Regions from separate parts of the Bordetella sp. H567 genome, predicted to be linked through region 3. Evidence: predicted binding sites of a transcription regulator. Region 3 holds the regulator's gene; each other region holds the start of a gene.
What was found. Region 3 encodes LexA, which represses DNA repair genes until DNA is damaged. Its sites were predicted from a motif close to ACTGTATNNNNATACAGT; they were not measured.
Positions count from the first base shown of each region.

Region 1 (6,800 bases), 350 kb from region 3:
GCGACGATGGTCAGGTCGGGCTCGGTGACAACCACCGCCACTTCGATGATGCGTTCTTTTTCAGGATCCAGGCCGGTCATCTCCATGTCGAGCCAGACCAGGCGGTTCTCGTTCAGAGCCATATAATTTGCCTTTTGAAAATCCGATTTTCTCATATCGGTTTCCCGAGCCGGACCCTCCATGCTGACACTGTTGTTCGTTGCACTCCTGCTGGTCGATATCGGCATCAGGCTCTGGCTGTCCACGCGGCAAATCCGCCATGTCACCCGTCACCGGGACCGCGTGCCCGACGAATTCGCCAATCGTATCGGCCTGGCCAGCCACCAGCGCGCGGCCGACTACACGGTCGCCCGCGTTCGGCTGGGCATGGTGGAACGCGTGTTCGACGCCGCGGTGCTGGTCGCCCTTACCCTGCTGGGGGGGCTGCAGGCCATCGACCTCTTCGCCGCGCGCCTCACCGACAATGACTTCCTGCACCAGATGCTGCTGCTCGTCCTGACCGGCCTGCTGCTGGGGGCGCTGGAGCTGCCCTTCACCGTTTGGCGCCAATTCCGGCTCGAAGCCCGTTTCGGTTTCAACCGCATGACGCCCGCCCTCTTCATTTCGGACATGCTCAAAGGCATCGCCCTTACCGCCGTGATCGGCTTGCCCCTGATCGCCGCCATCCTGTGGCTGATGGGCAAGGCGGGCTCGCTGTGGTGGATCTGGGCCTGGGGCGTGTGGGTCGGCTTCAGCTTGTTGACACTGCTGCTGTTTCCCATGGTCATCGCGCCCTTGTTCAACAAATTCACGCCGCTGGCGGACCAGGACCTGTCCAATCGCATCCGGCAGCTGGTGCAGCGCTGCGGCTTCGCCATCAATGGCCTGTTCGTCATGGACGGATCGCGGCGCTCCGGCCATGGCAACGCGTATTTCACGGGCTTCGGCAAATCGCGGCGCATCGTGTTCTTCGACACGCTGCTGTCCCGGCTGAACGGCGACGAGATCGAAGCGGTGCTGGCGCATGAGCTCGGGCACTTCGCCCGCCGCCACATCGCGCGCCGCATCGCGGTCAGCTTCGCCGTCGCACTGGGCTTTTTCGCGCTGCTGGGCTGGCTGGCACGCCAGCCATGGTTCTACGAGCAACTGGGCGTCCTGCCCCGCCTGGATGGCCGCAACGACGCAATGGCGCTGCTGTTGTTCTTCCTGGCCGTACCGGTATTCACCTTTCTGTTCACGCCCATCGCCAGCTGGTATTCGCGGCGTGATGAATTCCAGGCGGACGACTACGCGGCCCGTCAAAGCTCGGCCCAGCAACTGGTATCGGCGCTGGTCAAGCTGTATGACGACAACGCGGCCACCCTGACGCCGGACCCTCTCCATTCCGCGTTCTACGATAGCCATCCGCCGGCGGCGGTCCGCATCCGGCACCTGGGCGCGGCCGCTCGATGAGCCGCCACAACCGCCCCGCGCGACTCGGACGCCAGGAAGTCGCATCCGCCACGCCGGCGGACAAGCCCAAGGCCAAGGGCCTGGAGACGGCAGATAGCCAGGACCACGACGGCCCGGGCGGCGAACATCCGGCCGCGCTGCTGGATGGCCGTATCGTGGCAGCCCACGGCCGCCACTATCTGGTGGAAATGGCCGACGGCGCCTTGTGGCAGTGTTTCCCGCGCGGCAAGAAAGGCGGCGCGGCGGTGGGCGATCGCGTGCACGTCGCACCGCAGGGCCGCGACGAGGGCGTCATCGAGCAGATCCTGCCCCGCAGCAATCTGCTGTACCGCTCGGACGACATGCGTACCAAGCAGTTCGCCGCCAATGTCGATCGGCTGTTCATCGTGGTGGCCGTGGTCCCGACGTTCGCGGACGACCTGGTCGGCCGCGCCCTGGCGGGCGCCTGGAGCGTCGGCATCACGCCGCTGATCGTGCTGAACAAGATAGACCTGCGGCAGGGCCTGGACGAAGCGCGGGCGCGGCTGGCACCGCTGGCGCGCCTGGGGGTGCCGGTGCTCGAAGTCAGTGCCCTGGATACGCAGGCCACGCGCCGGACGCTGTTCGCGCACATGAAGGGACATGTGAGCTTGCTGCTGGGCCAGAGCGGCATGGGTAAATCGACGCTGCTCAACGACCTGATCCCGGGGGCCAACGCCGCCACGCGGGAACATTCCACTGCCCTGGACATGGGCCGGCACACGACCACCAGCACGCGGCTTTACCATTTACCCGACGGCGGCGACCTGATCGATTCCCCGGGCTTCCAGGCATTCGGCCTGCAACACCTGTCCCGCGAAGAGATCGAGCGAGGTTTTCCCGAATTCGCCGCCTACGCGGCGCAATGCCGCTTCTACAACTGCACGCATCAGCACGAACCGGGTTGCGGCGTGCTGCAAGCCCTGGCGGACAAGCATATCGATGCCGCTCGCCACGCGCTGTACACGCGCATCCTGCAGGAAAACGCCGCGGCACAGCGCTATTGAAGACGCCTGCCACGCTAGTGAGGGGTAATCGGCTATTCAGGCACGGTATCGCGTGCGGTGGGATCGCACAGCATGTGATACAGGTTGCGCAGCATCGCCGCCGTGGCGCCCCAGATGAAGTACTTGCCCCAGGGCATCGAGTAGTAGCGCCGCACACGCCCGTCCGGCAGCTCGACCCGATGCAGGCGGTGGTTGGCCGGGTCCGTGATGAAGGACAGCGGGACTTCGAAGATCTCCGCGACCTCGAAAGCGTCCGGTACCAGTTGGAAGCCCGGCCGCACCAGCGCGACGGCCGGCGTGATGGAAAACCCCGTCGCGGTCAGATAGGCCGGCATCGTGCCCAGCACCTCTACCCACTCCGCCCCCAGGCCCGTTTCTTCCTGCGTCTCGCGCAAGGCCGCGGCGATCGGGTTCGGATCGGTATCCTCGATCCGTCCGCCTGGGAAACTGATCTGGCCGGCGTGATCATGCAGATGGGCGGTGCGCTGTGTCAGCATGACCGTCACGCCCTCTTCCCGCATCACCAGCGGGATCAGCACCGCCGCCAGCACGGGCGGCCCTTCACGCCCGGGATAGCGCAGGTCGCCGTTCAAGGGCAGTTGCACCGGCAAGCCTGCCGGATGCTGCAGCACGCGGCGCAGCTCGTCCACGGCCAGCGCCTCCGGCGGCACGGCGCGCAAGCCTTCGTTGGCGGCAACCCAGGGCTGGACCGCCGCGTCAAAGGCGGGTCGGATGATGGGACGACGCGGACGCGACGAAGGAGGCTGGTCAGGCATGAGGAAGGCGCGGAATGGACGAAAAAACAAAAAGGCACCCGCTGGGGGTGCCTTTGCTGACGCGGGACCGACTGGCGGTACCCGTCATCGCGATCAGGACGCGGCGCCCTCGGCAGCCTGGGCCGATTGCGCGGCAGCCTGACGGCTGACCAGCTTTTCCTTGATACGAGCGGACTTGCCCGAACGATCGCGGAGATAGTACAGCTTGGCACGGCGAACGTCACCGCGGCGCTTCACCTCGATGGAGGCGATCTGCGGCGAATACAGCTGGAATGTACGTTCCACGGCCTGGCCCGACGAAATCTTGCGCACGATGAAGGCCGAATTCAGGCCGCGGTTGCGCTTGGCGATGACCACGCCTTCGAAAGCCTGCACACGCTTGCGCGTACCTTCGACAACGTTGACGCTGACGACCACGGTGTCGCCGGGCGCGAAAGACGGCATCGTCTTGTCGGCGGTCAGGCGCTTGATTTCTTCCTGTTCCAGGATAGCGATAAGGTTCATGAGAACTCCGAAATCATCATGCCATGCGATTGTTATGATGAAACCTGCGCCGCATGCAGAGGATGACGTTTGGCAAACCCAGCATTCTACATGAAATCAGGGGCTTAGGTAAACAGCCCCCAGGTAGGCAGCCCTGACGTCAGAATCCAGCGGCCGCCCCCAGCCACATCAGGGCCGGAATCATGGCGCCCCACATGGCCACCAGCAGGATATCCACCACCATCTGCCGCACGGTTACGTCCCTGTCCGCGGCGAATACAGCCGCGGAGGCGATGGAACCCACGGCGGCACCCGCCGGCGCGCTGACCAAGGCTTGGTCCGCCATACCGGTGTTGGCGGTGCTGGCGGGCTGGGTGGCGGCGAATCCCCCGCCCCCCTGGGTGTACCGCCGGCCATGGCGGAAAGGCGACAGCAAAGGCGTCAGGACCCGAGCCCACGCCCGGCGTGCTGGCGGCGCGGGCGGGAACGGCCATTTGCTTGGGAATTGCGATTCGGCGGCGAGATTCATGCGGGCGCTCCTTGGGAGACAGACTTAGTCGAATAGACCCAGCTGCCTCGCGGGCGCAGGTCCATGTGCAAGATCCGGCCTCGTCGAAGACGAAAAAAGGGCCGGAGCAATAAACTGCTTGGTATCCAGTTGCAGGCGCTGCCGGTTCAGTCCGGCCTTGCGTACCGCTATGTCGAAACGCTGCCGCAGCAGGTCGGCCCAGATGCCGGTGCCCCGCATCCGCGTGCCGAAGCGCGGGTCGTTGCGCTTGCCTTCTCGCATGTCTTCGATGCGGTGCAGGACGCGTTCGGCGCGGTCGGGAAAATGCGCCTGCAGCCATTCCTCGAAAACAGGCCTGACTTCCCAAGGCAGCCGGACCACGGTGTAGCTGGCGTAATAGGCGCCCGCCTGGGCGGCCTCGTCGATGATGCGTTCGAGGAACTCGTCGGTGATGAAGGGGATGACAGGCGCTGCCAGCACCCCCACGGGAATGCCAGCATCCGCCAGCTTGCGTACCGCCTGAAGGCGCCGCCAGGGGGCGGATGCACGAGGCTCCAGGGTGCGCGAGACGTCGGCATCCAAAGAGGTAATGCTGATGTAGACCGCCGCCAGATTGCGCCGCGCCAGCGCCTGCAGCAGATCCAGGTCGCGTTCGATCAGGGCATTCTTGGTGACGATGGTCAGGGGGTGGCCCGTTTCCAGCAGTAATTCGATGACGCCCCGCGTCAGGCGCCAGGTACGTTCGATGGGCTGGTAGACATCGGTGGCCGACCCGATATTGATGGGCTCCACCTGATATCCCGGGTGAGCCAGTTCCGCCCGCAGGGCGTCCACGGCGTTGGCTTTCGCGACGAGCCGGGTTTCGAAATCCAGCCCCGGGGAGTAGCCCAGGTAGGCGTGGGTCGGACGGGCATAGCAATAGGCGCAGCCGTGTTCGCAGCCACGGTAGGTGTTCACGGCACGATCGAACGGGACGTCCGGGGAATCGTTGCGCGACAACAGCTTGCGCGCCTGCTCCACGGCGACCGTGGTGGTCCCGACGCGGCGGGCGTCGGTGTCGTCCTGCGCCTGCTGCAGCGGATACGTGGGATACCGGGCACCGGGAGAGTGTCCAGCGACGGAAGAAGCGGATAGAATGAAGGGGACGGATTCGGCCAGTGCCGGCTCGTCCGCCGGATCCACGGCGCTTCGTTCATCCTGCTGGAAACGATGCCGAACATTAGTAACCGCACCCCGACCGCGCAAGGCGGCGGGGGCGGCAGCCGGGGACCCAGAACCGGCAAAAACGGAATGATCGGTACGTGCCATGTAGATACTGTACATCCATACAGTACTTCTGGCAAGAACCTGCCGCCGTTTTTTTGGCGACGTCCAACTTTACCCCAAGTCCGGCGGCCGCTGGGGCCAATTTCCGGGACTGTGGCTTTGTCGCAAAACCCGCATGAAATAAGGCTTTGCGGGCGATGCCATGGTAAAAGCGCGCTCCGCCCCCGCCCGATTCGCGGGGGTTCAGCGCAGCATGCCGGCCGCCGCCGTCTGATGCGTCGATTCGTCGATCAGGATGAATGCGCCGGTGGCCGCGACATCGTCGTAGCGGTCCGTCGACAGCGGATCGCGCGTGGCGATCAACACCTTGCCGATATCGTTCATCGCAAGCGTGTCGACCTCGCTGTCGATCTCGCGCAGCTCATGGATATCGCGCCGTGTCACGACCCGGATCTTCGCGGTGGTGAGCCGCGTGCCGTGCTTCAGCCAATACCTGCGCGCCGGATTCAGCGGCTGCGTATCCAGCCAGCACACTTCAGCTTCCAAGTCCTTGCCGACTCGCGCCGGCGCCGTGGCGTGCGACAGCACATCGCCGCGCGATACGTCGACATCGCGATCCAGCACCACGATGACCGAATCCCCAGCCTGTGCACGGGACAGGATGCGATCGTGCGCGCGCACTTGCACCACGCGGGCCGCCGTGCCGGACGGCTGCACCAGGACATCGTCGCCCGGCCGCAGCGTGCCGCTGGCGATCCGGCCCGCATAGCCGCGGAAATCGTGGGCGCTGTTGCCGCCGTGGCGCACCACCCACTGCACGGGAAACCGCAGGGGCGCATCGGCGCCGTCGACGGAGGGATCCAGCGCTTCCAGCAGATCCAGCAGCGGCGCGCCGTCGTACCAAGGGGTGTGCGCGGACGGCGCCACGACGTTGTCGCCGTTCAGCGCCGACAAGGGCAGCACCTGGAAGTCCGCGATGCCGATGCGACGGGCCAGGTCGGCGTAGGCATCGCGTATCCGCTCGAACACCGCACGGTCCCAGGCCAGCAGGTCCATCTTGTTGATCGCGACGATGATGTGCCGAATACCGAGCAGGCGGGCGATGGCGCTGTGCCGTTTCGTCTGCGGCAGCAGCGTGCCGTCGGCAGCGCGCGTCGCGTCGATCAGGATCACCGCCACGTCAGCGGTGGAGGCTCCCGTGACCATGTTGCGGGTGTACTGCTCGTGGCCAGGCGCATCGGCGACGATGAACTTGCGGCGCGGCGTGGCGAAGTAGCGGTAGGCCACGTCGATGGTGATGCCCTGTTCCCG
Region 1 covers NZ_CP012334.1:3,781,965-3,788,764, forward strand. Annotated here, with positions in the region: gene orn (oligoribonuclease) at 1-122, opposite strand, end outside; gene AKI39_RS17010 (M48 family metallopeptidase) at 181-1,431, shown strand; gene rsgA (ribosome small subunit-dependent GTPase A) at 1,620-2,456, shown strand; gene AKI39_RS17020 (CoA pyrophosphatase) at 2,489-3,232, opposite strand; gene rplS (50S ribosomal protein L19) at 3,326-3,736, opposite strand; gene AKI39_RS17030 (hypothetical protein) at 3,876-4,244, opposite strand; gene AKI39_RS17035 (PA0069 family radical SAM protein) at 4,269-5,531, opposite strand; gene AKI39_RS17040 (sulfate adenylyltransferase subunit 1) at 5,733-6,800, opposite strand, start outside.
Region 1: a site for LexA is predicted at 5,538-5,555, ahead of AKI39_RS17035 (PA0069 family radical SAM protein). Genes of this name have one in related genera too.

Region 2 (6,800 bases), 1.3 Mb from region 3:
GTCTCGGCCTGCCCCGTGGACGCCGATGGTGCATCGGGCTCCGGCGCGCCGGTGTACGCCGTGCACGGTGCCTCCGAGGCGGGGGCAGCATCGGACGGACCTGCGGCATCGCCGGCGGACGCGGAATAATCCAGCGCCATTTGCGCGGTGCCGCCATCCGGCGTTGGAAGATGTTCCACCCATGTCAGGGCGTCGGGCGGCCAGCCCCGGGCAAGCGCGCGCAGCGCCTGCTCGCGCCAGCCCGCATAGCCGTTTTCGACGATCAGCGTCGCGGTAGCGGGCGCGGGCAAAGCGGCCGCGAGGGCGGCACGCGGTGCAACAGGCCCAGCCGACGCAGCGGTAGACCGGGCAGGCGCTTCCGCACCCTGGGTGGGCGGGGCGGCGTCGTTCATAGCAGGGACAATTGCACAGGCGCGCCGGACAGCGTCCGGCGCAATTGTTCCGACGATGGGTCCGCCAGCCCGGGCCGGTAGTCCTGCACCACGATGAAGGGTTTGACCTTGTCCATCGCGCAGCGCAGGCGCACCAGGTCCTGATAGCGGATGGCGCGCAGGCGGCGCAGTTCAGCCAGGCGTTTCGCGTTGCGCATGCCGATGCCGGGCACGCGCGCGATCAGCGGCTGCGGCGCGCGGTTCAGGTCCACCGGAAACGATTCGCGGTGCGCCAAGGCCCAGGACAGCTTGGGGTCGATGTCCAGGGGCAGGTCGCCATCGCGCTGGAACAGTTCTTCGGCGCGAAAGCCATAGCCGCGCAACAGGAAATCCGCCTGGTACAGGCGGTGTTCGCGCAACAGCGGCGGCGCCTGCGTAGGCAGTGCGGAGGGGCTGTCGGGAATGGGGCTGAAGGCGGAGTAATACACCCGTTTCAGCTTGTAGGAACCGTACAGCGTTTGCGCCGTCCGCAGTATGGTGCGGTCGTCGGCATCGTCGGCGCCGACGATCATCTGCGTGCTTTGGCCCGCCGGGGCACGGCGCGGCGGCCGTTTGCCATGCGCGGCTTCTTCGAGCGCCGCTTCCTGGTCCAGGCGGATGGAGCCCATGGCGCGCTTGATGGTATGAACGTTTTTTTCGGGCGCCAGCCGCTGCAGGGCGCCGTCGGTGGGCAGTTCGATGTTGACGCTGAGCCGGTCCGCATACTGCCCGGCCTGCGAGATAAGGCGGGTATCCGCGTCCGGGATGGTCTTCAGGTGGATATAGCCGCGGAACCGGTGTTCCTCGCGCAGCGAGCGGGCCACCTGGACCAGTTGCTCCATGGTGTAGTCCGCGCTGCGGATGATGCCGGAGCTGAGGAACAAGCCGTCGATGTAGTTGCGCCTGTAGAAGTCCAGCGTCAGGTCGACGACTTCGCGCGGCGAGAACCGCGCGCGCGGCACGTTGCTGGAGCGGCGGTTGACGCAGTACTGGCAGTCGTACTGGCAGAAATTGGTCAGCAGGATCTTCAGCAAGGAGACGCAGCGGCCGTCCGGCGTGAAGCTGTGGCAGATACCCGCCCCCGTGCTGGCGCCCAGGCCTTCGCGGCCGCGCGAATCCCGCTTGGGCGCGCCGCTGCTGGCGCATGAGGCGTCGTACTTGGCCGCGTCCGCCAGGATTTCCAGCTTGGTGAGCAGTTCCATCGCCGTTCCACTATTACTGTATGGATATACAGCATTATACGGACGCCGCTTGCAGCCGGTTCATGCTGTCTTCCAGCGTTGCGTCTGGTCACCGATTACCTATGAATCTGAAAAATTGATTCTCTTTCCGCAGGGTTTATCCGGGGGGCGCCCACGCGCAGAATGCGTCCCATGCCGGAAGGGCAAGCAAGCGCAGCGGGACGTCCCGATGCCAAGCCCGCCGAACCAACCGAAAGAGGACACTGCCATGAAAGCCAAGACCATCGTTTCCGCCCTGATTCTTTCCGCTGCCGCGCTGGGCACCGCCCAGGCCCAGAACGTCCCGTTCCAGGGCGTCTACGGCAAGCAATACAGCAATGTCACCCGCGAACAGGTGATACAGGAGCTGCAATCGGCTCGCGCGGCGGGCAAGATGGGCAACGAAGACATGGACAACAAGCCCTTCACGGCGCAACGCGAAAGCGATGCCGGCCGCCCGGTCGTTGCCGCGAACGCGGGCCGCGATCCCAGCGGCCTGGCCGAAGTGAAGTTTGGCGACAGCGACAACGTGCCCTTTAAGGGCTGAGCCGCCGTATCGGCGCGCTGCACCGGCTTGACGTGCCGCGCGGGCGGCTTGGGTGATCGCGTCGCCGTAGAGGTGGCGCGATCACTCCTACGCCGACAGCCGGCCGCTTATTCGCTGCGCGTCCATTCCACATTCGCGCCCACCGATCGCAAGTTCTCGACGAAGTTCGGATGGGCGCGGCGGATCGGCAGCGCGTTGGTGATCTCCGAGCGTCCCTCGATGCTGGCGGCCACCATCAGCAGTGCGATGGCGACGCGGATGATGTAGGGACTCTCGACCTTAGCCGGGCTCAAGCGCAACCCGCCGAAGGTGATCAGACGATGCGGGTCCGACAGGAACACGTGCGCGCCGAACTTCGACAGCTCCACGGACCAGCCCATGGCGCCGTCGTACACCTTGTTCCAGAACATCGCACTGCCCTCGGCCTTGACGCCCAAGGCAATGAAGATGGGCAGCAGATCGACGGGCAGATAAGGCCAGGGCGCCGCTTCCACCTTGGTCAGGATGTTCTGGGTGAAGGGCCGGCGCACCCGCAAGGGACCTTCCCGGAAGGCATGCGACCAGCCGTCGCGATGCACGACTTCCACGCCGAATTTGGCGAAAGTCCGGTCGATCAGCGGAAACTGCTCCGGCGCGGTGTTCCGGACGGCGATATCGCCGCCCGTGATGGCGCCCAGCGCCAGGAACGTTGTGATTTCGTGGAAATCCTCGCTGAAGCGGAATTCGCCGCCGCCCAGCGCGGCGCCGCCCGCCACGGCCAGGCGCGATGTCCCGATGCCGTCGATGGCCGCGCCCAGCATGGCGAGAAAACGGCAGAACTCCTGCACGTGCGGCTCGGAGGCGGCGTTGACCAGGGTCGATGTGCCGTTGGCCGATACCGCGCACAGCACGAAGTTTTCCGTGGTCGTCACCGAGGCATAGTCCAGCCAATGGTGATTGGCCGTCATGCGATCGGTGGCATGCACGATCAGCGAATCCGGCGTGCGTTCGATGGCGGCGCCGAAGCGCTCGAAGACTTCCACGTGCGGATCGATTTCCCGCACGCCCAGCGTGCATCCCTTGACATCGTTTTCCAGGCGCGCGACGCCGAAGCGCGCCAGCAGGGGCGGCACCAGCATGATGGAGGAACGCATTTCCTCCGGCAGCTTGTGTACCGAAGGGTCGAAGGCCGTGGCGCGGTGGTGCAGATCCAGGACGCCGGTCGCGAAGTCCATCGACACGTCGCTGCCCAGCATACGGAAGATGTCGAGGATTTTCTTGACGTCGGTAATCTCGGGCACGCCGATCAGACGCAAGGGCTGGTCGGTCAACAGCGTGGCACACAGGATGGGCAGGACGGCGTTCTTGTTGGCGGAAGGGACGATTTCCCCGCGTAGGGGGAGGCCGCCGTGCACGATCAGGTTGGACATGGTGGAAACGGTAGGGGCAATCGAAAATGCGAGGCGCCTATCATGCCATGCCTGACGAAACGGGCCGGGGAACCGTCCCTCCTTAAAATGGGCTGACCCAACGCCCGCTTCCGAACGGCCGCGCCCAGACGGCCGGCGCGACGGTGCGCGTGACGGCCGACCCGGCCATCATCGCAGCGATGATGGCGCGTCCGTGCATGCTCAGGGCTTCAGCACGACCTTGATGCAGCCATCCTTCTTGTCGCGGAAGGTCTTGTACATTTCCGGCCCTTCTTCCAGGCTGACGCGGTGCGTGATCACGAAGGAGGGATCGATCTGCCCTTCGCCGATGCGCTTGAGCAGGTCGTCGGTCCAGCGATTGACGTGGGTCTGGCCCATGCGCCAGGTCAGGCCCTTGTTCATCGCGGCGCCAAACGGGATCTTGTCGATAAGGCCGCCATAGACCCCCGGGATGGATAGCGTGCCCGCCGGCCGGCATACGTAGATCATCTCGCGCAGCACGTGGGGCCGGTCGCTTTCCAGCATGACGGCCTGCTTGGCGCGGTCGTACATGGAATCGATGGAGCGCGTGGCGTGCGACTCCATGCCGACGGCGTCTATGCACTTTTCCGGGCCCTTGCCCTGCGTCAGGTCGCGCAGGCGGTCCAGCACGCTTTCCTCGTCGAAGTTGATGGTGACGGCACCGCCCGCCTGCGCCATCGCCAGACGTTCAGGCACGCGGTCGATGGCCACGACCTGGCGCGCGCCCAGCAGCACGGCGCTGCGGATGGCCATTTGCCCGACCGGCCCCGCGCCCCAGATGGCGACCGTGTCGGTCGGTTCGATGTCGCACTGCACGGCTGCCTGCCAGCCCGTGGGAAAGATGTCGCCCAGGAAGAGAACCTGCTCATCGCTCAGGCCTTCCGGAATCTTCACGTGCGTTTTGTCGGCATAGGGCACGCGCACGTATTCGGCCTGGCCGCCGGGGTAGCCGCCCGTCAGGTGGGTATAGCCGAACAGGCCCGCGGTGCTGTGGCCGAAGAGCTTGTCCGCATCGGCCTGGTTGCGGTTGCTGCGTTCGCAGACGGAGAAATTGCCGCGCTTGCACTGGTCGCATTCACCGCAAATGATGGTGAAGGGAACGACCACGCGGTCGCCGGGCTTGAGGGCCTTGTTCTCGGCGCCGACCTCCATCACTTCGCCCATGAACTCGTGGCCCATGATGTCGCCGTGCTTCATGCCGGGCATGAAGCCGTCGAACAGATGCAGGTCGGAGCCGCAGATGGCGCAGCAGGACACCTTCACGATTGCATCGCGGGGGTGTTCGATCTGCGGATCCGGGACCGTGTCGCAGCGGATATCATGCTTGCCATGCCATCGTAGTGCTCGCATCGCGGTCTCCCATGCAGTGTGTGGTCAGTTCGGGGCGCGTGGACAGCAAGGGGCATGCCGTGGCGGCCGGACCGGTATGTGGATGATTGCGGCAGGGCAGGCCTGCGGCGCCCGCACATGGCGGCGCGCGCCCGCGGGCCGCGGTACCCGGAAGGGGCAATGATCAGGTGCCTTCCTTCTTGGGAAGTACGGCGGGGGTATCGTCCGGAGGGCTGAACACGCCTCCTTCGTCGTCGCTTTCCGGATTGGGGTTGCCGTCGAATTGCGTCGCTTTCTTGCCGGCGGTCGTGTCGCGGCGCCGGGACGACTCGTTGGATTCACGCAGGCCGTCCTGGACATCGTTGGCGATGTCGACCTGGCTCTTTTTCGACGGCTCGGGTGGCGTTGCCGCGGTGTAGTCGGCACTGGGAGTTTCTCGCGTCATGGTGCTGCTCCGTATCGGATGTGAGGCAACACTGCCGCAACCGCCATTCCCGCGCGCACTGCACAGCCACGCGGGGCGCTGGGCACATGCCGCCCGCGAGCGGCGCGGCGGCTGGGCCTCACATGGACCGCGTGCGCGTCGAGCACGCGGCCACGCAGGCGCGCCAGCGCCAGCGCGCACAGGCATGGCGCGTTTGGACTAGGCGGTGTTCAGGGGCAAGGCGATGCCGCGTTCGTCGAACACACGCCGCACTTCGGCCAGGCCATTGAGTGCCGCCGGAAAGCCGGCATAGACGGCCATTTGCATCACGACTTCGACGATTTCGGTGGGCGTGCATCCGACGTGCAACGCCGCGTGAAGATGCACCCGCAATTGAGGCGCCGCGTTTCCCAAGGCGCATAAGGCCGCGACGACCGCGAGTTCGCGCTCGCGCAGGCCGAGACCCGGGCGCGAGTAGATGTCGCCAAAAGGAAACTCAACCACATAGGTCGCGAAGTCGGGGAAGGCCTGCCGCAGCGTTTCAACGACGTCGACGCCTGCGTCACCGTCCACGGCGTGCAGCCGCTCCAGTCCTGTGATGTATCGCTGGGATGTCATGGTTCTATCCTGAGTGGGGTTGATGGCCGCCGTATGCATAACGTTGGCCGGGAACCCGCACTCTAGGCGTCACGCCGGGCGGCGTGAATGACCGATTTCGTGATACTTTTTTGATATGACTACCGCACTGGATTCCCGCGGGCTGGCGCTGTTCCTGGCGGTGGCCGAAACGCTCAGCTTCCGCCAGGCCGCCGAACGCCTGCATATATCGCAGCCGCCGCTCAGCCGCGCCATCCGGCAACTGGAGGACAGGCTGGGCACGCCGCTATTCCTGCGCGACGCGCAATCCGTGCGGCTGACGGCCGCGGGCGAACGGCTGCTGCCTTACGCACGCCGGATCGCACGGCTGCTTGCCCAGGCGGAATCGAGCGTGGTGCAGTCCGCCTTGCCGGTGCGCCTGCGCCTGGGCATGACCAGCGCGGTGGAGCCTCCCTGGTTTCGCGGCATCGCGGGGCGTATCGAAGCATCCGGCCGCTTCGATACGGTCAGCGTGGTATCGGACAGTTCGCCCCGTCTTGTCCGGCGATTGCGCGCGCGCCAATTGGACGCGGCGCTGATTGCGCTGCCCACCGAAACCGATGCCCTGGCCGTCACGGTGCTGGATCGCCAGCCCATGATGGTGGCCATGTCCAGCGCGCACCGGCTGGCTCGGCGCAGGTCGGTTGCGCTGAGCGATCTTGCCGACGAACGGCTGTATACCTTCGAACGGGCCCGGCAACCGGCGTTCTTCGATCATTGCCGCGCTGTTTTCCGGCGTCATGGCTTCGAACCGCGAACGCTGCGCGAGCCGGAGGACCATCACGTCCTGCTGGCCGGCGTGGC
Region 2 covers NZ_CP012334.1:4,731,303-4,738,102, reverse strand. Annotated here, with positions in the region: gene AKI39_RS21225 (UdgX family uracil-DNA binding protein) at 1-392, opposite strand, end outside; gene AKI39_RS21220 (putative DNA modification/repair radical SAM protein) at 389-1,612, opposite strand; gene AKI39_RS25780 (DUF4148 domain-containing protein) at 1,860-2,177, shown strand; gene AKI39_RS21210 (UDP-N-acetylglucosamine 1-carboxyvinyltransferase) at 2,285-3,586, opposite strand; gene AKI39_RS21205 (zinc-dependent alcohol dehydrogenase) at 3,788-4,957, opposite strand; gene AKI39_RS21200 (hypothetical protein) at 5,121-5,381, opposite strand; gene AKI39_RS21195 (carboxymuconolactone decarboxylase family protein) at 5,580-5,978, opposite strand; gene AKI39_RS21190 (LysR family transcriptional regulator) at 6,094-6,800, shown strand, end outside.
Region 2: a site for LexA is predicted at 1,628-1,645, ahead of AKI39_RS21220 (putative DNA modification/repair radical SAM protein). Genes of this name have one in related genera too.

Region 3 (6,800 bases):
ATAGGCCGAACCTAATAAAGCGATTGATGCTTTCTAAGTCCGTTTTCGAACCGGATTCAATGCTCTGGGACGCGGCGCAACAACACGACATCATGTCCGCCTGATGTCAGCGCGATGACATCCCCGCAACAAGCCCGGCGCGGCGGCTGCCCATGCCACCGCGGCGCTGCAGGCTCGAAAAAAGGGAACACCACACGTCCCAAGCGCATGCTCAGCGGGCGCCGTCCAGAAGCACCCGCTCCTTCAGGGCATTCAGGGCATCCCGCGCGGCCGCGGCCTGTTCGAATTCCAGGTTGCGGGCATGATCCATCATGAGTTTTTCCAGGCGGCGGATTTCCCGGGCCAACGCTTTCTCGTCGGTCAGCAGCTCGGCGGGCAAGGCGTCCTCGATGGTCGGATGATGAACCGGCGCCACCACTCCGTCGATCAGTTCCCTGACGGCCTTTTGCACGCCCTTGGCGGTAATGCCGTGGGTTACATTGAACTCTTCCTGTTTTTTCCGACGCCGCTCCGTTTCACCGATGGCGCGATGCATCGAATCGGTCACGCGGTCCGCGTACAGGATGGCCCTGCCGTTCAGGTTGCGCGCCGCCCGCCCGATGGTCTGGATCAGGCTGCGTTCGGACCTCAGGAAACCTTCCTTGTCCGCGTCCAGGATGGCGACCAGTGAAACCTCGGGGATATCCAGCCCTTCACGCAACAGGTTGATCCCGACCAGCACGTCGAAGGTACCCAGTCGCAGGTCGCGGATGATCTCCACCCGCTCCACCGTGTCGATGTCCGAATGCAGGTACCGTACGCGCACGCCATGTTCGGCCAGGAAATCGGTCAGGTCCTCGGCCATGCGCTTGGTCAGCGTGGTGACCAGCACGCGGTCGGATTGCGCCACGCGCAGCTTGATTTCGCCCAGCAGGTCGTCGACCTGCGTGCGCGCCGGGCGCACTTCCACGATGGGATCGACCAGGCCCGTGGGACGCACCACCTGCTCGACGATATTATCGGAATGCTCTTTCTCGTAAGTCGACGGCGTGGCCGACACGAACACGCATTGACGCATGCGGGCTTCGAATTCCTGCAGCTGCAGGGGCCGGTTATCCAGCGCGGACGGCAAGCGGAAGCCGTACTGGACCAGGGTGTCCTTGCGCGAACGGTCGCCGCGATACATGCCGCTCAGCTGGCCGATGGTGACATGGCTTTCATCAATGAACATCAGCGCGTCGGCGGGCAGGTAGTCGATCAGCGTGGGTGGCGGTTCGCCCGGCGCCGCCCCGGACAAATGGCGGGAATAGTTTTCGATTCCTTTGCAAAAACCCAGCTCCTGCAGCATTTCCAGGTCGAACCGGGTACGCTGTTCCAGGCGCTGCGCTTCGACCAGCTTGCTTTGGGACGTGAAGAATTGCACCCGTTCGCGCAGCTCTTCCTTGATCGTGTCGATGGCGCGCAGGACCGTATCGCGTGGCGTGACGTAATGGGAACCGGGATAGACGGTGAAACGCGGCACTTTCTGCCGCACCTTTCCGGTCAAGGGATCGAAGAGTTCCAGCGTTTCGACTTCGTCGTCGAACAGGGTCAGGCGCAACGCAAGTTCGGCACTTTCGGCGGGGAAAATGTCGATGGTCTCGCCCCGCACGCGGAAGACGCCGCGGGTGAAATCCGCGTCATTGCGCGTGTACTGCATCGCGACCAGGCGCGCCAGGATTTCCCGGCGCGAGATGCGATCCCCCGCACGCAGGATGAGCACCATGGCGTGATAATCGCCGGGATTACCGATACCGTAGATGCACGAGACCGTGCCCACGATCACCGTATCGCGCCGTTCAAGCAGGCTTTTCGTGGCCGACAGACGCATCTGCTCGATGTGCTCGTTGATGGACGAGTCCTTCTCGATGAACAGGTCGCGCGTCGGCACATACGCTTCGGGCTGGTAATAGTCGTAGTACGAGACGAAATACTCGATGGCGTTCTTGGGGAAGAACTCGCGCATTTCCGCGTAAAGCTGCGCAGCCAAGGTTTTATTAGGCGCAAGCACCAGCGCGGGACGCCCCAGCCTGGCGATCACGTTGGCCATCGTGTACGTCTTCCCCGAGCCGGTCACGCCCAGCAGGGTCTGGTACATCAAACCGTCCCGCACGCCATCGGCCAGCGCGCCGATCGCGGCCGGCTGGTCTCCCGCGGGCGGATAAGGCTGGTAGAGCTGAAAAGGGCTGTCCGGAAATTCGACGAATCCAGGTTCGGTCATGCTAGACTGTCTCAGGGTAAACCCCCCATTATCCGCCGCATATCCGGCTGCGTCCACCTACCCTTCTTGTACTCCGATGAGCACTCTTTTCCAAAACGTCGAGTTGGCCCCGCGCGACCCCATCCTCGGGCTGAATGAACAGTACAACGCCGACAACCGGCCGGGGAAGGTCAATCTGGGCGTGGGGGTGTACTACGACGACAACGGCCGCATTCCGCTGCTGTCGGCCGTGCGCAAGGCAGAAATCGCCCGCATCGAAGCGGCTGCCGCGCGCGGCTACCTGCCCATCGAAGGCATCGCCACCTACAACAAGGGCGCGCAGGCGCTGCTGCTGGGCGCGGATTCTCCCCTCTCGGCCGCCGGCCGTGTGCTGACCGCGCAGGCGCTGGGCGGCACGGGCGCACTGAAGATCGGTGCTGATTTCCTGCATCAACTGCTGCCCCAATCCAAGGCCTACATTAGCGACCCCAGTTGGGAAAACCACCGAGCGCTGTTCGAACGGGCCGGGTTCGAGGTCGAGACATATCCCTACTACGATCCGATCACCCACGGCTTGAACTTCGAAGGCATGCTGGCCGGGCTGAAGTCCATGCCAGCGCACAGCGTGGTCGTGCTGCATGCATGCTGCCACAACCCCACTGGCGTGGATCCCACGCCGGAGCAATGGCAGCAGATCGCCACTGTGGTCAAGGACCGCGACCTTGTGCCCTTCCTGGACATCGCTTACCAGGGTTTCGGGGCGGGCCTGCACGAAGACGCCGCGGTGGTGCGCCTGTTCGCGGGCATGGACATGACGGTGTTCGTCAGCTCGTCGTTTTCCAAATCGTTTTCGCTGTACGGCGAACGCGTCGGCGCGCTGACCGTCATCGCGGGCAGCAAGGATGAAGCCGCGCGCGTGCTCAGCCAACTCAAGCGCGTCATCCGCACCAACTATTCCAACCCGCCCACCCACGGCGGCACCATCGTTTCCACGGTGTTGAACACGCCTGAACTGTTCGCGCTCTGGGAGCAAGAGCTGGGCGGCATGCGCGATCGCATTCGCTTGATGCGGCGGCAATTGGTCGAAAAGATCAAGGAACACGGCGCGCAGCAGGATTTCAGCTTCGTCCTTCAGCAACGCGGCATGTTCTCGTATTCCGGCTTGACGTCCGCCCAGGTCGATCGGCTGCGCGACGAGCATGGGATCTATGCGGTTTCCAGTGGGCGCATCTGTGTGGCCGCGCTGAACAGCCAGAATATCGACGCCGCCGCCAAGGGTATCGCCGCCGTGCTGAAAAACTAGGCGATACGCATATCCAGGTACCGCGCCGGCATACCGGATCAGAGCCGGGCAGCACGCGTGGACCGGAACGAAGAATGGGGCCGCTGGCCCCATTCTTTTTGGCGTCTTGCGTTGCCATCGCCCCAGACCCCTTGCGTTTTGAAGCTGCGTCCCCCAAAATGCGGAGCTGTATATCCATACAGGGAACCAGGAACCCGCAATGGCCAGCAAACTTACCGAACGCCAACAGCAGATCCTAGACCTCATACGCCAGGCAGTCTCCAGTACCGGCTTTCCTCCGACCCGCGCGGAAATCGCCCAGGCACTGGGGTTCCGCTCGCCCAACGCCGCGGAAGACCACCTGAAGGCCCTGGCCCGCAAAGGGGCGATCGAACTCACCGCGGGCGCCTCCCGCGGCATCCGCCTGAAAGAAGCGCGTGGTGAAAGCGGGCAAGCCATGCTGCCGATCCCCGCCCTCGCCCAATTGATGCTGCCGCTGGTGGGACGAGTTGCCGCGGGCAGCCCCATCCTGGCCGCGGAGCATGTGGAAAGGGACGTAGGCGTGGACCCGGCCCTTTTCGCCCAGCGTCCGGACTACCTGCTCAAGGTCCGTGGGATGAGCATGCGCGACGTGGGAATCCTCGACGGGGACCTGCTCGCCGTCAAGAAGGCCAGCGAAGCGCGGGAGGGGCAGATCGTGGTCGCCCGCATCGACGAAGACGTTACCGTCAAGCGACTGCACCGCCACGGCGGCCGTATCGAACTGCTGCCGGAAAATCCGGACTTCCAACCCATCGTAGTACAGCCCGGCCAGGAATTCGCCCTGGAGGGCATCGCGGTCGGCCTTATCCGCACACAGGCCCTGCACTAGAAAAGGGCCTGTCAGCTTGCGCTGCAGGCCCTTACGATCACGAACGGTCGGCGCGGATCAGTGCTTGATGACCGGGTCCACGGAGTCCGACGCGGACGTGGCGGCCGGCGTCACCAAGGGCTTGTCCTTCGCCTCTTCTTCCGAAATAGGCTCGGGCATACGCTCCAAGGCACGTTCCAGCACCTTGTCGATCCAGCGAACCGGAACGACCTCCAGCTGGTTCTTCACGTTGTCCGGGATCTCCGCCAGGTCCTTGACGTTTTCCTCGGGTATCAACACCGTCTTGATACCGCCACGGTGCGCGGCCAGCAGCTTTTCTTTCAGGCCGCCGATGGCCAGCACCTCGCCGCGCAGGGTGATTTCCCCCGTCATCGCAACGTCTGCCCGCACCGGGATGCCGGACAACGCCGAGACCATGGCCGTCGTGATGGCGATACCCGCCGACGGGCCGTCCTTGGGCGTGGCACCCTCCGGTACGTGCACGTGCATATCCCGCTTTTCGAAGACGCTGTCGGCGAAACCCAGCCGGCGGGCGCGCGAGCGCACGACGGTACGCGCCGCTTCGACCGACTCCTTCATTACGTCCCCGAGCGAACCCGTACGCTGGATTGCGCCCTTGCCCGGCATATCGGCAACTTCGATGGTCAGCAGATCGCCACCCACCTCCGTCCAGGCCAGGCCGGTCACCTGCCCCACCTGGTTTTCCTTTTCCGCCATGCCAAAGTTATAGCGACGCACACCCAGATAGTCGTTCAGGTTCTCCGAGGTAACGGCGATCGGCTTGGCTTCGCCATTGGCATCCGACTTGGCCTTGGCATCGCGTTCCGTCAGCAATTGCTTGACGACCTTGCGGCAGATCTTGCCGACCTCGCGCTCAAGCGCGCGCACACCGGCCTCGCGCGTGTAGTACCGCACGATGTCCCGCAGCGCGGATTCGTCAATCGTAAGCTCCGCTTCCTTCAGGCCATTGTTCTTCAATAGCTTGGGAATCAGGTGATCGCTGGCGATGTGAACCTTCTCGTCCTCGGTATAGCCCGACAGGCGGATGACTTCCATCCGATCCAGCAATGCGGGCGGAATGTTCAGCGTATTGCTGGTCGCCACGAACATCACGTCCGACAGGTCGAAATCCACCTCGACGTAGTGATCCTGGAACGTGTGGTTCTGTTCGGGATCCAACACTTCCAGCAGCGCGGACGACGGATCGCCGCGGAAATCCATGCCGAGCTTGTCGATTTCGTCCAGCAGGAACAGGGGGTTGCGTACGCCCACCTTGCTCATGTTCTGCAGGATCTTGCCCGGCATCGAACCGATATAGGTACGGCGATGGCCGCGAATTTCGGCTTCGTCACGGACACCGCCCAGCGCCATGCGGACGAACTTGCGGTTCGTCGCCTTGGCAATGGACTGACCCAGCGACGTCTTACCGACACCCGGAGGGCCCACCAGGCACAGGATCGGCGCCTTTACCTTGTCCACGCGCTGCTGCACGGCCAGATATTCAAGGATGCGTTCCTTGACCTTCTCCAGGCCGTAGTGATCGTCGTCCAGCACGGTTTCGGCGTTGCCGATCGAATTGTTTACCTTGCTCTTCTTGCGCCACGGCAGATTGATCAGCGTGTCGATGTAGTTGCGCACCACCGTCGCCTCGGCCGACATCGGCGACATCAGCTTGAGCTTCTTCAGCTCCGCATCGGCTTTTTTGCGCGCTTCCTTGGGCATACGCGCGGCAACGATTTTCTTTTCGAGTTCCTCGATATCGGCGCCTTCCTCGCCTTCACCCAATTCCTTCTGGATGGCCTTTACCTGTTCATTCAGGTAGTAATCGCGCTGGCTCTTTTCCATCTGCTTTTTCACGCGGCCGCGGATCCGCTTTTCGACCTGCAGAATGTCGATTTCGGTTTCCAGCTGCGTGAGCAGGCCTTCCAGGCGCTCGGCCGTGCCGAAGATCTCCAGCATCTTCTGCTTCTGTTCGAGCTTCAGCGGCAGATGCGCGGCAATGGTGTCGGCCAAGCGACCGGCATCATCGATTCCCGCCAGAGACGTCAGGATCTCCGGTGGGATCTTTTTGTTGAGCTTCACGTACTGCTCGAACTGCGCCACGATGGCACGACGCAGCGCTTCCGTCTCGGAACCCTGGATGGGATCGAGCTGGATAGGCACGACTTCGCAGGTGAAATGCGATTCGACATCATCCACGCGAGTGATACGAGCGCGCTGTGCGCCTTCCACCAGCACCTTTACAGTGCCATCGGGCAGCTTCAACATCTGGAGGATGCCTGCCACGCAGCCGATTTCGTACACGTCCTCAGGGGATGGGTCATCCTTGCCCGCGGACTTCTGTGCCACCAGCATGATGCTCTTGCCGGCTTCCATGGCCACTTCGAGCGCACGTATGGAGCGGGGACGTCCGACGAATAGCGGGATGA
Region 3 covers NZ_CP012334.1:3,433,258-3,440,057, forward strand. Annotated here, with positions in the region: gene uvrB (excinuclease ABC subunit UvrB) at 212-2,239, opposite strand; gene AKI39_RS15410 (amino acid aminotransferase) at 2,316-3,521, shown strand; gene lexA (transcriptional repressor LexA) at 3,721-4,371, shown strand; gene lon (endopeptidase La) at 4,429-6,800, opposite strand, start outside.